DNA from 4 places in the Streptomyces sp. NPDC086787 genome. Region 2 is predicted to be linked to each of the others. Evidence: riboswitches for the same ligand, from Rfam matches in the RefSeq annotation. Region 2 holds a riboswitch; each other region holds the start of a gene.
What was found. Region 2 has a riboswitch for thiamine pyrophosphate ahead of ACIPK3_RS06675 (purine-cytosine permease family protein). Riboswitches for the same ligand answer to the same signal wherever they lie in the genome.
Positions count from the first base shown of each region.

Region 1: another riboswitch for thiamine pyrophosphate. It lies ahead of ACIPK3_RS27860 (thiamine ABC transporter substrate binding subunit); the one in region 2 lies ahead of ACIPK3_RS06675 (purine-cytosine permease family protein).
Region 3: another riboswitch for thiamine pyrophosphate. It lies ahead of thiC (phosphomethylpyrimidine synthase ThiC); the one in region 2 lies ahead of ACIPK3_RS06675 (purine-cytosine permease family protein).
Region 4: another riboswitch for thiamine pyrophosphate. It lies ahead of thiO (glycine oxidase ThiO); the one in region 2 lies ahead of ACIPK3_RS06675 (purine-cytosine permease family protein).

Region 1 is NZ_JBIVBC010000015.1:73,394-76,594, reverse strand. It holds gene rlmN (23S rRNA (adenine(2503)-C(2))-methyltransferase RlmN) at 1-940, shown strand, start outside; TPP riboswitch at 964-1,071, shown strand; gene ACIPK3_RS27860 (thiamine ABC transporter substrate binding subunit) at 1,140-2,213, shown strand; gene ACIPK3_RS27855 (ABC transporter permease) at 2,258-3,201, shown strand, end outside.
Region 2 is NZ_JBIVBC010000002.1:118,667-121,867, reverse strand. It holds gene ACIPK3_RS06685 (carbohydrate ABC transporter permease) at 1-709, shown strand, start outside; gene ACIPK3_RS06680 (carbohydrate ABC transporter permease) at 706-1,566, shown strand; TPP riboswitch at 1,606-1,698, shown strand; gene ACIPK3_RS06675 (purine-cytosine permease family protein) at 1,689-3,083, shown strand; gene thiD (bifunctional hydroxymethylpyrimidine kinase/phosphomethylpyrimidine kinase) at 3,080-3,201, shown strand, end outside.
Region 3 is NZ_JBIVBC010000003.1:75,563-78,763, forward strand. It holds gene thiC (phosphomethylpyrimidine synthase ThiC) at 1-1,284, opposite strand, end outside; TPP riboswitch at 1,277-1,455, opposite strand; gene ACIPK3_RS09950 (YibE/F family protein) at 1,538-2,926, shown strand; gene ACIPK3_RS09955 (SsgA family sporulation/cell division regulator) at 3,021-3,201, opposite strand, start outside.
Region 4 is NZ_JBIVBC010000001.1:968,957-972,157, reverse strand. It holds gene ACIPK3_RS04530 (NAD(P)/FAD-dependent oxidoreductase) at 1-811, opposite strand, end outside; gene ACIPK3_RS04525 (hypothetical protein) at 859-1,209, opposite strand; TPP riboswitch at 1,251-1,363, shown strand; gene thiO (glycine oxidase ThiO) at 1,360-2,577, shown strand; gene thiS (sulfur carrier protein ThiS) at 2,574-2,774, shown strand; gene ACIPK3_RS04510 (thiazole synthase) at 2,778-3,201, shown strand, end outside.

The DNA.
Region 1 (3,201 bases), on a different contig from region 2:
GCACGACCCGGAGCAGTGGACCGACATCCCCGCCGCCTCGCGGGGCAAGCTCCGGGAGGCGCTGCTTCCCGAGCTGATGACGGTCGTACGGCATCTGTCGACCGACCAGGGGACCACCCGCAAGACCTTGTGGCGGCTGTTCGACGGCACGCTCGTCGAGTCGGTGCTGATGCGCTACCCGGACCGGGTGACGATGTGCATCAGCTCGCAGGCGGGCTGCGGCATGAACTGCCCGTTCTGCGCCACCGGGCAGGCGGGGCTGGACCGGAACCTGTCCACCGCCGAGATCGTGCACCAGATCGTGGACGGGATGCGCGCACTCAGGGACGGCGAGGTGCCCGGCGGGCCTGCCCGGCTGTCCAACATCGTGTTCATGGGCATGGGCGAGCCGCTCGCCAACTACAAGCGGGTCGTGACGGCCATCCGGGCGCTCACCGACCCGGAACCGGACGGCCTCGGGCTGTCCCAGCGCGGCATCACCGTGTCGACCGTCGGACTCGTCCCGGCGATCCACCGCTTTGCCGACGAGGACTTCAAGTGCCGTCTGGCGATCTCCCTGCACGCGCCCGACGACGAACTGCGCGACACCCTGGTCCCCGTGAACACCCGCTGGAAGGTGCGCGAGGTGCTCGACGCCGGCTTCGAGTACGCCGCCAAGTCCGGGCGCCGGCTCTCCATCGAGTACGCCCTGATCCGCGACATCAACGACCAGGCGTGGCGCGGTGACCGGCTCGGCCGGATGCTCAAGGGCAGGCCCGTGCACGTCAACCTGATCCCGCTCAACCCCACGCCCGGGTCCAAGTGGACCGCCTCGCGGCCGGAGGACGAGAAGGCGTTCGTGGAGGCCATCGCGTCCCACGGAGTTCCGGTCACCGTCCGTGACACCCGAGGTCAGGAGATCGACGGTGCCTGTGGCCAGCTGGCGGCCACCGAGCGGTAACCTGACCCGGTCAGTACATCTTCATATTCCGACAGGGGAGCGCCACAGCGCTGAGAGTGCGGCAGACGGGCCGCAGACCCTCTGAACCTCGCCCAGGTCATTCTGGGTAGGAAGTTCGGTCGTTACTCAAGCTGTTGCGCCCTGCCCGGGCACCCCGGGCAGGGCCGCGTCTCTTCCTGGACACCCAGGAGGAAATCCAGTGCACCGCAAGACCTTCGTGGCCGTCGCCGCCGGGCTCGGCCTGCTCACGCTGTCCGCATGCGGTTCGTCCGCGGACAAGGGGGCGGCGGACTCCAAGACCGTCGTCCTCGTCAGCCACAGCTCGTGGGCCGTCTCGAAGAACGTGCTCAAGGACTTCGAGAAGCAGTCCGGCTACAAGGTCAGGGTCCTCACGGACGGGGACGCCGGCCAGGCCGTCAACAAGGCGATCCTGACCAAGGACAACCCGCAGGGCGACGTCTTCTTCGGCGTCGACAACACCCTGCTGTCCCGCGCGATCGACAACGGTCTGTTCCAGCCGTACGAGGCCAAGGGGATCGGGACGGTCGACGCCGAGTACCAGCTCGACAAGGGCAGGCACCGGGTCACGCCCGTCGACTACGGCGACATCTGCGTCAACTACGACAAGGCGTACTTCGGCGAGCACGGGCTCACCCCGCCGCGGACGCTCGACGACCTGGTGAAGCCCGAGTACAAGAACCTCCTCGTCACCGAGAACGCCGCCACCTCCTCGCCCGGCCTCGGATTCCTCCTCGCGAGCGCGGCCCGGTACGGCGACGACAGCTGGCCCGAGTACTGGACGAAGCTCAAGGCCAACGGCGTCAAGGTCGTCGACGGCTGGGAGCAGGCGTACAACCAGGAGTTCTCCGGGTCCGCCGGCGGAAAGAAGGCCAAGGGCGACCGGCCGCTCGTGGTGTCCTACGCCTCTTCACCGGTCGCCGAGGTCGTCTACGCCAAGCCACGGCCGGCCACCGCCCCGACGGGTGTCGCGGACGGCACCTGCTTCCGGCAGACCGAGTTCGCCGGGCTGCTGAGCAACGCGAAGAACACCAAGGGCGGCAAGGCGCTCATCGACTTCCTGGTCGGCAAGGAGTTCCAGGAGGACGTACCGCTCAACATGTTCGTCTACCCGGTGGTCCGGGGCGCCAAGGTGCCTGCCGAGTTCACGGAGTACGGCCCGGCCGCCAAGGCCCCCGCGACCCTGACGCCCGGCAGGATCGCCGACAACCGCGACCAGTGGGTCAAGACGTGGACGTCGCTCGTACTGAAGTAGCCGGTCGACGGCGCCGTATGGAGAACGTGGCACGGCTCGCGCTGATGGCCGGGCCGGTCGCGTTCTTCGCGCTGTTCTTCGCCTACCCCGTCACCGCCATCGTCGCCCGTGGCCTCAGGGCCGACGGGGTCTGGCGGCTCGGCCCGATCGCGGACGTCGTCGCGCGGCCGGACATCCGGCACGTCCTGTGGTTCACCACCTGGCAGGCGCTCGCCTCCACCGCGCTCACCCTGCTGGTCGCGCTGCCCGCCGCATATGTCTTCGCGCGCTTCGCCTTCCCGGGAAAGCAGGTCCTGCGCGCCGTCGTCACCGTCCCGTTCGTGCTGCCGACCGTCGTGGCCGGTACGGCGTTCCTCGCGCTGCTCGGCCGTGGCGGGCTGCTCGACGAACTGTGGGGCGTACGGCTGGACACGACCGTGTGGGCGATCCTGCTCGCGCACGTCTTCTTCAACTACGCCGTCGTCGTACGCACCGTCGGCGGCCTGTGGTCCCAGCTGGACCCGCGCCAGGAGGAGGCCGCGCGGATGCTGGGCGCCTCACCGCTCGGCGCCTGGCGCAAGGTGACCCTGCCGGCCCTCGCGCCCGCGGTGGCCGCCGCCGCGCTGATGGTGTTCCTGTTCACCTTCACCTCCTTCGGCGTGGTCCAGACCCTTGGCGGCCCCACCTTCTCCACCCTCGAGGTCGAGATCTACCGGCAGACCTCGGAGCTGCTCGACCTGCCCACCGCCGCGGTCCTCACCCTCGTCCAGTTCGCCGCGGTGGGCGCGATCCTCGCCGTGCACGCCTGGACGGTACGGCGCCGGGAGACCGTGCTGCGGCTGGTGGACCCGTCGGTGACGGCGCGCCGGCCGCGCGGGGCCGGGCAGTGGGCGCTGCTCGCGGGTGTCCTCGCCACCATCGCCGTACTTCTCGTCCTGCCGCTCGCCGTGCTGGTCCGGCGCTCCCTCGACGCCCCCGGCTTCGGCTACTACCGGGCGCTGACCAGCGA
Region 2 (3,201 bases):
GCTCTTCGCGGACAACCCGCAGTTCTGGCCTGCGGTCCAGCACAACCTCATCTGGTTCGTCGTGCTCATCCTGATCCCGACCCCGCTCGGGCTGTTCCTCGCCGTCCAGTTGGACAAGGGGATCCGCTTCAGCCGCGTCTACCAGACGGCGTTCTTCCTGCCCGTCGTCATCTCGATGGCCTGCATCGGCTTCGTCTGGCAACTCGTCTACAACCCCGACACGGGCCTGATCAACAGCCTCATCGGGGCCAACAGGCCCGGCCACTACGTCGACTGGATCGGCGACCCGGACCTGAACCTCTGGGCCGTCCTCGTCGCCGCCTCATGGCGGCACACCGGGTACATGATGATCCTCTATCTGGCCGGTCTGAAGAGCGTGGACCCGTCGCTGCGCGAGGCGGCGGCACTGGACGGCGCGAACGAGTGGCAGACGTTCAGGAGCGTCATCTTCCCGACGCTGCGCCCCACCAACACGATCGTCCTGGTCGTCACCATCATCGAGGCGCTGCGCGCCTTCGACCTGGTCTTCGTCTTCAACAAGGGTTCCCAGGGCACCGAGTTGCTGTCGATCCTGGTCACCAACAACATCATCGGCGAGTCCAGCCGCATCGGCTACGGCTCAGCGATCGCGGTGGTCCTGCTGGTCATCTCGCTCGTCGTGATCATCCCGTACCTGGTGACCACCTTCCGGAAGGAGCGGCGACCGTGAGCGCGCCCGTCCGTCCCGCCCGTGTCGTACTGCACGTCTTCCTGTCCGCGACGGCGCTGGCCTGGCTCGCCCCGCTGCTGTGGGCGGTCTTCTCCGCGCTGCGCCCGTACGGCGAGACCAGCGACAGGGGCTACGTGTCCTGGCCGGACACCCTGAACCTCGACAACTTCACGAACGCGTTCGAGCAGTCGGACATGGCCCACTACTTCGGCACCACGCTGCTGATCGCGGTGCCCGCCGTGCTGCTCACGCTGTTCCTGTCGTCGCTGGTCGCCTTCTACGTCAGCCGTTTCGACTTCCGTCTCAACCTGGCGCTGCTCCTGGTCTTCACGGCGGGCAACCTGCTCCCCCAGCAGGTGATCATCACACCGCTCTACCGGATGTACCTGCTCACCGACCTGCCCGGGATCACGGAGAGCGGCAAGCTGTACGACTCCGCGCTCGGCCTCGTCCTGATCCATGTGGCGTTCCAGTCCGGGTTCTGCGCCTTCGTGCTGAGCAACTACATGCGCTCCCTGCCGCACGAGCTGACCGAGGCGGCCCTGGTGGACGGTGCCTCGGTGTGGCGGCTGTACTGGCAGATCACGCTGCCGCTGTGCAAGCCGGCGATGGCGGCGCTGGCCACCCTGCTGTCGATCTGGATCTACAACGACTTCTTCTGGGCCCTGGTGCTGATCTCGACCGGCGAGAAGATGCCGATCACCTCGGCCCTGAACAACCTCTCCGGCCAGTACTTCACGGACCCCAACCTGGTCGCCGCCGGAGCACTGCTCACCGCGATCCCCACGCTGATCGTGTACTTCGTGCTCCAGCGGCAGTTCGTCAGCGGTCTGACCCTGGGGGCCGCCAAGGGTTGATGGTCATGGTGGCGGACGGCTCGGGTTACTCTTGCCGCCGTACCGGACACGGGGTGCCCCGCGAGGGCTGAGATCACACCCGTTGAACCTGAACCAGTTCGTACTGGCGGAGGGATGTCACCATGCCATTCGGGCGTGTTTCCAGCGGGCTGCCCACGGGCGGCGGCAGAGCCGTCTTCGACGGACGGATGCCCACGGCTCCCGGTGACCTGAGAGTCGAGGGACACGGCATCGAGCCCGTCCCGCAGGACAACCGCTACGGCGGCGCGGGTCGGCTGTTCACCGTGTGGTTCGCGCCGAACCTGACGATGACCGGCGTGTTCACCGGAACCCTCGGCATCGTGTTCGGCCTCGACTTCGCCACCGCTCTCGCCGCGGTGGTGCTCGGCACCGTGATCGGCGCGGTGCCCACCGCCTACCTCGGCACCTGGGGCAGCCGCACCGGCGCCGGGCAGCTGCCGCTCGCCCGGCTCGCCTTCGGACGCGCGGTGGCACTGCCCGGGGTGCTCCAGTGGGCGTCTTCGGTGGCCTGGGACGCGCTCATCGGCCTGTTCGGCGGGGATGCGCTCGCCCAGCTGTGCGGCTGGCCGTTCTGGCTCGGGGTAATGGTCATGATGCTGGGGCAGGGCGCCCTCGGGGTCCTCGGCTACGAGGCGATCCACCGGCTCCAGATCCTCATGACGTTCGTACTGGCCGCCGCCTTCGCGCTGATCGCGATACGGATGGCGGGCGACGTCCACGTCGTCACTTCGGGCAGCGCGCACGGCGCCGATCGGGCGGGCGCGTTCGTGCTGACCAGCACCGTCGCGTTGAGCCTGACCCTGTCCTGGGCGCCGTACGCAAGCGACTTCAGCCGCTATCTGCCCCGCACCACCTCCCGCTCCCGGATGTTCTGGTACACACTGCTCGGTCTCGTGGCGTCCTTCCTGGCCGTCCAGATCCTGGGCCTGTGGGGTGCCTCGGTGCTCACCGACCAGACGGCCGCGGGCGTGGACCAGCTGCTGGGCGGGGGTGTCCCGGGCTCGCTCGGACTGCTCGCCGTGGCGCTGGCCGCGCTGTGCAGCAACGCCATGAACGACTACAGCGGCTCCCTGGCCCTCCAGACCATCGGGGTGCGTCTGCCCCGCCCCGCGGCCGCCGCCCTCGCCGCGGCGCTCGGTTTCCCGCTGGTGCTGTGGATGCACGCGGCCGACACCACCGCCCGCTTCCAGAACGTCCTCCTGTTCGTCGGGTACTGGATCCCCGGGTTCGTGGCGATCGTGGTGGTCGACTGGCTGGTACGGCGCGAACCGGTGACGGACCTCGCGGCCGCGACGGCCGGCCCGCGGCGGGCCTGGCCCCCGCTGCTGGCGTTCGTCGGCGCATTCGCCGCCGCGGTGCCCTTCATGGACACGGGTCTGTACGTCGGACCCGTCGCCGACGCGCTGCACGGCGCCGATCTCTCGTACTACGTCGCGTTCCTGGTGGCTCTCGCCGTGTACGCCCCGCTGCGCCTCCAGGAGGAGAAGAACGCATGACTCCGCCCCCTTGCGTCCTCACGATCGCAGGGTCGGACTCCGGCGGTGGCGCCGGAATCCAGGCCGACCTGAAGACCATGCTGGCGCTCGGCGCGCACGGGATGAGCGTGGTCACCGC
Region 3 (3,201 bases), on a different contig from region 2:
CGGAGCTTCATCGCAGATCTCCTGCTGAAGGTCGATGTTCTCCTTGATCTTGTGCATCGGGACGTGCCCCGGGCCCTCGATCATCGTCTGTACATGGAAACGCTTCGCGATCCGGTTGAGTTCCCCGAGCGTGCGCAATTCCGCGAACTGCGCCTCGTCGTTGGCGTCCGCGATCGAGCCCGGCCTGAGGCCGTCGCCCAGCGAGTACGTGACGTCGTAGGCGGCGAGGATCTCGCAGAGTTCCTCGAAGTTCTCGTAGAGGAAGGACTCCTGATGGTGCGCGAGACACCAGGCCGCCATGATCGAGCCGCCGCGCGAGACGATGCCGGTCTTGCGGTTCGCGGTCAGCGGGACGTACGGGAGCCGGACGCCCGCGTGGACCGTCATGTAGTCCACGCCCTGCTCGGCCTGTTCGATGACCGTGTCCTTGTAGATCTCCCAGGTGAGTTCCTCGGCCCTGCCGTCCACCTTCTCCAGCGCCTGGTAGAGCGGCACCGTCCCGATGGGTACCGGGGAGTTGCGCAGCACCCACTCACGGGTGGTGTGAATGTTGCGCCCTGTTGACAGGTCCATGACCGTGTCGGCGCCCCAGCGGGTGGCCCAGGTCATCTTCTCGACCTCCTCCTCGATGGAGGAGGTCACCGCGGAGTTGCCGATGTTGGCGTTGACCTTCACCAGGAACCGTTTGCCGATGATCATTGGCTCGATCTCCGGATGGTTCACGTTGGCGGGCAGTACAGCCCTGCCCGCCGCGATCTCCTCGCGGACCACCTCGGGTGAGACGTTCTCCCGGACGGCCACGAACTCCATCTCCGGCGTGATCTCGCCCCGGCGCGCATACGCGAGCTGTGTGACCGCCTTGCCGTCCCGGCCACGGCGCGGCTGGCGGGGCCGGCCGGGGAATACCGCGTCGAGGTTGCGCAGGCCCCCACGGGGGGATGTGTGCCTGACCCCGTCGTCCTCGGGACGGACGGGACGGCCCGCGTACTCCTCTGTGTCGCCGCGGGCGATGATCCAGTTCTCCCGCAGCGGTGGCAGGCCCCTGCGGACGTCGGTCTCCACTAGCGGGTCGGTGTACGGGCCTGAGGTGTCGTACAGCGTGACCGACTGCCCGTTGGTGAGATGCACCTGACGGACCGGCACGCGCAGATCGGGACGTGAGCCCTCGATGTACCCCTTGTGCCAGCCGATGGACTTCCCGGTCTCCTCGCCGACCGCGTCCGGCGCGTTCGCGCCGTTCGCGTTCTGCGCTGAGGCAGGCGTGCGTATGTCCTTCTTGGTCATGAGACCTACTCCCTACGCCGGCATTACCCGGTAACAGGTTCAGCGGTCGACGCAGCGGCTTCCGTCTCTGTCGCCATTCGTGTGAACCAGCTCGTGTTCCACGTGAAACATGGCGAATACGGAGGTCAGCGCCCTCTCAGCCCGGTGCTCCGAGCTCCCGCGTGTGCAAAGGTGCTTCTACGCTAGCGTCAATTCGGGCGAGATGAACAGAGGGCCCCTCTCTCGTTCTTGCGATGATCGGCCGGTGACCACGATGCAGAACCACCCGTACGAGCCGCCCGAGCCGCCGCACACCGGCTCGGGAGAGGGCGACGGACGACACGGCGGCGGACACGGCCACTCGCACGGTCACAGCCACGGCCCCGCAGCTCCGGTCTCCAAGCACCTGCGGAAGGTCATCGCGGCCATCCTGATCCCGTTCGCCACGGCGGTCGTCGTCGGGCTCGTGGTGCTCTGGCCCGGCGGCGCCCCGTCCCACGAGCGCACCGGGGTCGGCTTCGACCGGCAGACCCAGCAGGCCACCGTCACCGCGGTGGTCGAGGTGAGCTGCGAGTCGGTGAACGCCTCGGGACAGACCCCGCCCGATGACACCTCCAGCGGCGGGAACGGTTCGGCGTCCCGGAAGGCGAACGGCACCTGCAAGAAGGCGACGATCCGGATCGACACCGGCAAGGACAAGGGCCGCACGTTCACCGAGATCGTGCAGCCCGACCAATCACGTCAGCTGCACCAGGGCGAGAAGGTCGTGGCCGCGTACGAGCCGTCCGCGCCCAAGGACCTGCAGTACTCGGTCACCGACGTGGACCGGAAGTTCCCGATGGCACTGCTCGCCGGGATCTTCGCGATCGCCGTCGTGGCGGTGGGTCGCCTGCGCGGCGTGATGGCGCTGATCGCACTGGCCGTCAGCTTCCTGGTGCTGACCCTCTTCATCCTGCCCGCGATCCTCCAGGGAGCGAATCCCCTGCTCGTGGCGGTGGTCGGGGCGAGTGCCATCATGCTGATCGCGCTCTACATGTGCCATGGCCTGTCGGCACGCACCTCGGTCGCGGTGCTCGGCACCCTGGTGTCGCTCGTGCTGATCGGCCTCCTGGGTTCGGAGTTCATCGACTGGGCGGTACTGACCGGCAACACGGACGACAACACCGGCCTGATCCACGGCCTGTATCCGTCGATCGACATGAGCGGACTCCTGCTGGCCGGCGTCATCATCGGTTCTCTCGGTGTCCTGGACGACGTGACGGTCACACAGACCTCGGCCGTCTGGGAACTGCACGAGGCCAACCCGTCGATGGGCTGGCGGGGGCTGTACCGGGCGGGCATCCGTATCGGCCGTGACCACATCGCGTCGGTCGTGAACACTCTCGTCCTCGCCTACGCCGGGGCGGCGCTGCCTCTGCTGCTGCTCTTCTCGATCGCGCAGAGCAGTGTGACGACCGTGGCGAACAGCGAACTGGTGGCGGAGGAGATCGTGCGCACCCTGGTCGGTTCGATCGGCCTGGTCGCCTCGGTACCGGTCACCACGGCCCTGGCCGCTCTGGTGGTCTCGGCAGACCGGCCGGGACCAGGACAGGAGACGGGCAGGACCGCGGACGGCCGGCCGGCCACGACGCGCGGTGGACGGGGCCGACGCCGCAAGAAGTGACGCCCGGGCGGCGCATTGCCGCCGGATCAGGAGAAGCGTTACTGCACCGGTCCACACAGCGCCACCGAGCGCCGTGCGCTCATCCCCATGACGTTCAGCCGGCGCTCTGTTCCTCGGCCAGGATGCGGTCCAGGGCCTCGTCGAGATGGGCGTCGAAGTCGGCGAGCGCTCCCTCCTGACCGAGCGGGACCAGTTTGTCCGTGCGGTCCAGGAAGGCCACCAGCGGCGGCGCCGAGGAGCGGAACACCGCCTGGTCCCCGCCGACCTGAAGCCGG
Region 4 (3,201 bases), on a different contig from region 2:
CGGAGGCGCGCAGATGGTCGTCGGCCACCACGTCGCCCTGCGCGCCCAGCTCGATGCCCGAGCCGGCGAGCCAGCCGGTGGCGGGATGCGCGCCGATGCCGACCACGACGGCGCCCGCGGGTACCCGGGTGCCGTCGCCGAGGACCACCGCGCCCGGCTCGACGCCCGCCACGCGCGCGCGGGTGCGCAGGGTGGCGCCGCTGTCGGCGTACCAGGCGGTCATCGGCAGGGCCACCTCGGGCGGCAGCGCTCCGGCGAGCGGATGGTCGGCGGCCTCCACGACGGTCACCGCGCAGCCGGCCTCACGGGCCGCGGTGGCGAACTCGGCGCCGATCCAGCCCGCGCCGACGACCACGATGTCGTGCTGGCGGGTGAGCACCGGCCGCAGTCGTTCCGCGTCGTCCAGGGTGCGCAGCAGGTGCACCCCGGGGACGCCCTCCGTGCCGGGCAGCCGGACCGGTTCGGCACCGGTCGCGAGGACCAGGACGTCGTAGGGAACGGGCCCGGAGCCGGTGTCCAGCTCGTGGTCGGCGGTGCGCACCCCCAGTGCCTCGCTGCCCAGGCGCAGATCGATGCCGAGCGACTCGAAGTCGACCTCGAAGGCGGAGCCCTCGGACTTGCCGAGCAGGACGGCCTTGGACAGCGGCGGCCGGTCGTACGGCTGGTGCGGCTCGGCGCCGATCAGCGTGACGGTGCCGTTGAAACTCTGCTCCCGCAGGGCGACGGCGGTCTGCACCCCGGCCATGCCCGCGCCGACGACGACCACTCGCCGTCCCCGTGACGTGCCCCGTTGCTGCGTCTGCTCGCCCACCCGATCACCGCTCACCCGGTCACCATAGACAATTGACAAACTGTCAGTCAGGGGGCGTGCTGGGTGAGCTGCTCCACAATGCTGGTGCCGCTGCCTTCCTGGGACTCCCACCGCCAGGTCTCCTCGAGCCGTACCCGTCCGTCGGGCAGTTCGACGACCGTGGACACGCAGTGCCCGCCGGACGTGCTGCCGTCCTGCTTGAGCTGCGTGTAGCGGAAGTCCAGCCGGTCGCCCTCGCGGGTGCCCACCAGGTGCCCGCGCACGATGTCGCCGCCCGTGTACTCGGCCCAGACCACGCCGTCCTTCTCGTGGTAGGTGAACCGGGTGCGGGTGCCCACCTGGCCGGGGGCCTGGTCGGCCACCGGGGCGAGGGTCAGTCCGTCGAGCGAGCGGGCCATGACGCCGGGACTCCTTGGTTCGAGCGGTAGGGTGGCCAACGTACAGAACTCGCGGGAGCCCGGACGCACCGGGCTGAGAGGGAGGCTGGCGGCCTCCGACCGTACGAACCTGATCCGGGTCATGCCGGCGAAGGGAGGGGCTGAACGCCCATGTCGTCAGGTACGTCGGACGTCCTCGTCGTCGGGGGCGGGATCATCGGCCTGGTCACGGCCTGGCGTGCCGCGCAGCGCGGCCTCGCCACCGCCGTGGTGGACCCAGAGCCCGGCGGCGGCGCCGCGCGGGTCGCGGCGGGGATGCTGGCCGCGGTCACCGAACTGCACTACGGCGAGCAGATGCTGCTCGGGCTGAACCTGGCGTCCGCCCGTCGCTACCCGGACTTCGTGGCCGAGCTGACCGAGCTGACCGGCCATGACCTCGGCTACCGCCGCAGCGGCACCCTCGCCGTCGCGCTGGACGCCGACGACCGTGCCGATCTGCGCGAGCTGCACGCCCTCCAGCAGCGGTCGGGTCTGGAGGCCGAGTGGCTGTCGGGACGCGAGTGCCGGCGCCTGGAGCCGATGCTCGCGCCCGGGGTGCGCGGCGGACTGCGGGTGGACGGCGACCACCAGATCGATCCGCGTCGGCTCTCGGACGCGCTGACGGCCGCCTGTGAGCTCGCCGGGGTGGTGTTCCACCGCACCTGGGCGGAGCGGCTGTCCGTCGTGCGCGACCGGGCCGCCGGGGTCGTCACCCGCGAGGGCGAAGTCCTTGACGCGGGCCGGGTGGTGCTCGCCGCCGGGAGCCTGAGCGGGCGGCTCGCGGGCGTGCCGGACGAGGTGCTGCCGCCGGTGCGGCCGGTGAAGGGGCAGGTGGTACGGCTGACGGTGCCGGCCCGGTACGCGCCCTTCCTGAGCCGTACCGTGCGCGCCGTGGTGCGCGGCGGCCATGTCTACCTGGTGCCCCGGGAGAACGGCGAGCTGGTCGTGGGCGCGACGAGCGAGGAACTGGGCTGGGACACGACGGTGACCGCGGGCGGGGTGTACGAGCTGCTCCGGGACGCCCACGAGCTGGTGCCGGGGATCACCGAGCTGCCGCTCACCGAGACCCGGGCCGGGCTGCGTCCCGGCTCCCCCGACAACGCCCCGCTGCTCGGCCCGACCGGGCTTGACGGGCTGCTGCTGGCCACCGGGCACTACCGCAACGGTGTACTGCTCACCCCGGTCACCGGCGATGTGATGGCGTACGTCCTGGTCACCGGCGAGCTGCCGGAGGAGGCCCGCCCCTTCACACCACAGCGCTTCGCCGCGCCTTCGGCTGCGTCATTCCCCTCGCAACACGGCTCGTCACAACACGGCTCGTCACAACACGGCTCGGAGCGGTCCGCATGAACATCTCGGTCAACGGAGAGCGCCGGGAGATCGCGCCCGGCACGGATCTCGACACTCTGGTCGGTTCGCTGACCGCGGCGCCGCGCGGAGTGGCCGCCGCGGTGAACGAGACCGTCGTACCGCGCGGGCAGTGGTCCGCCACGGACCTCGCCGAGGGAGACCGTGTCGAGGTCCTCACCGCCGTCCAAGGAGGCTGACCCATGGCAGACGATCCCTTCGTCCTCGGCGGTACGCCGTTCTCGTCCCGGTTGATCATGGGCACCGGCGGCGCGCCGAGCCTGGACGTGCTGGAGCGGGCGCTCGTCGCCTCCGGCACGGAGCTGACCACGGTGGCGATGCGACGGGTCGATCCCACGGTGCACGGTTCCGTACTGTCCGTGCTGGAGCGGCTCGGCATCCGGGTGCTGCCCAACACGGCGGGCTGTTTCACCGCCGGCGAGGCCGTCCTGACGGCCCGGCTGGCCAGGGAGGCGCTCGGCACGGATCTGATCAAGCTGGAGGTCATCGCCGACGAGCGGACGCTGCTGCCGGATCCGATCGAGCTGCTGGACGCGGCGGAGACACTGGTGGACGACGGCTTCACCGTGCTGCCGTACACCAACGACGACCCGGTTCTGGCCCGGA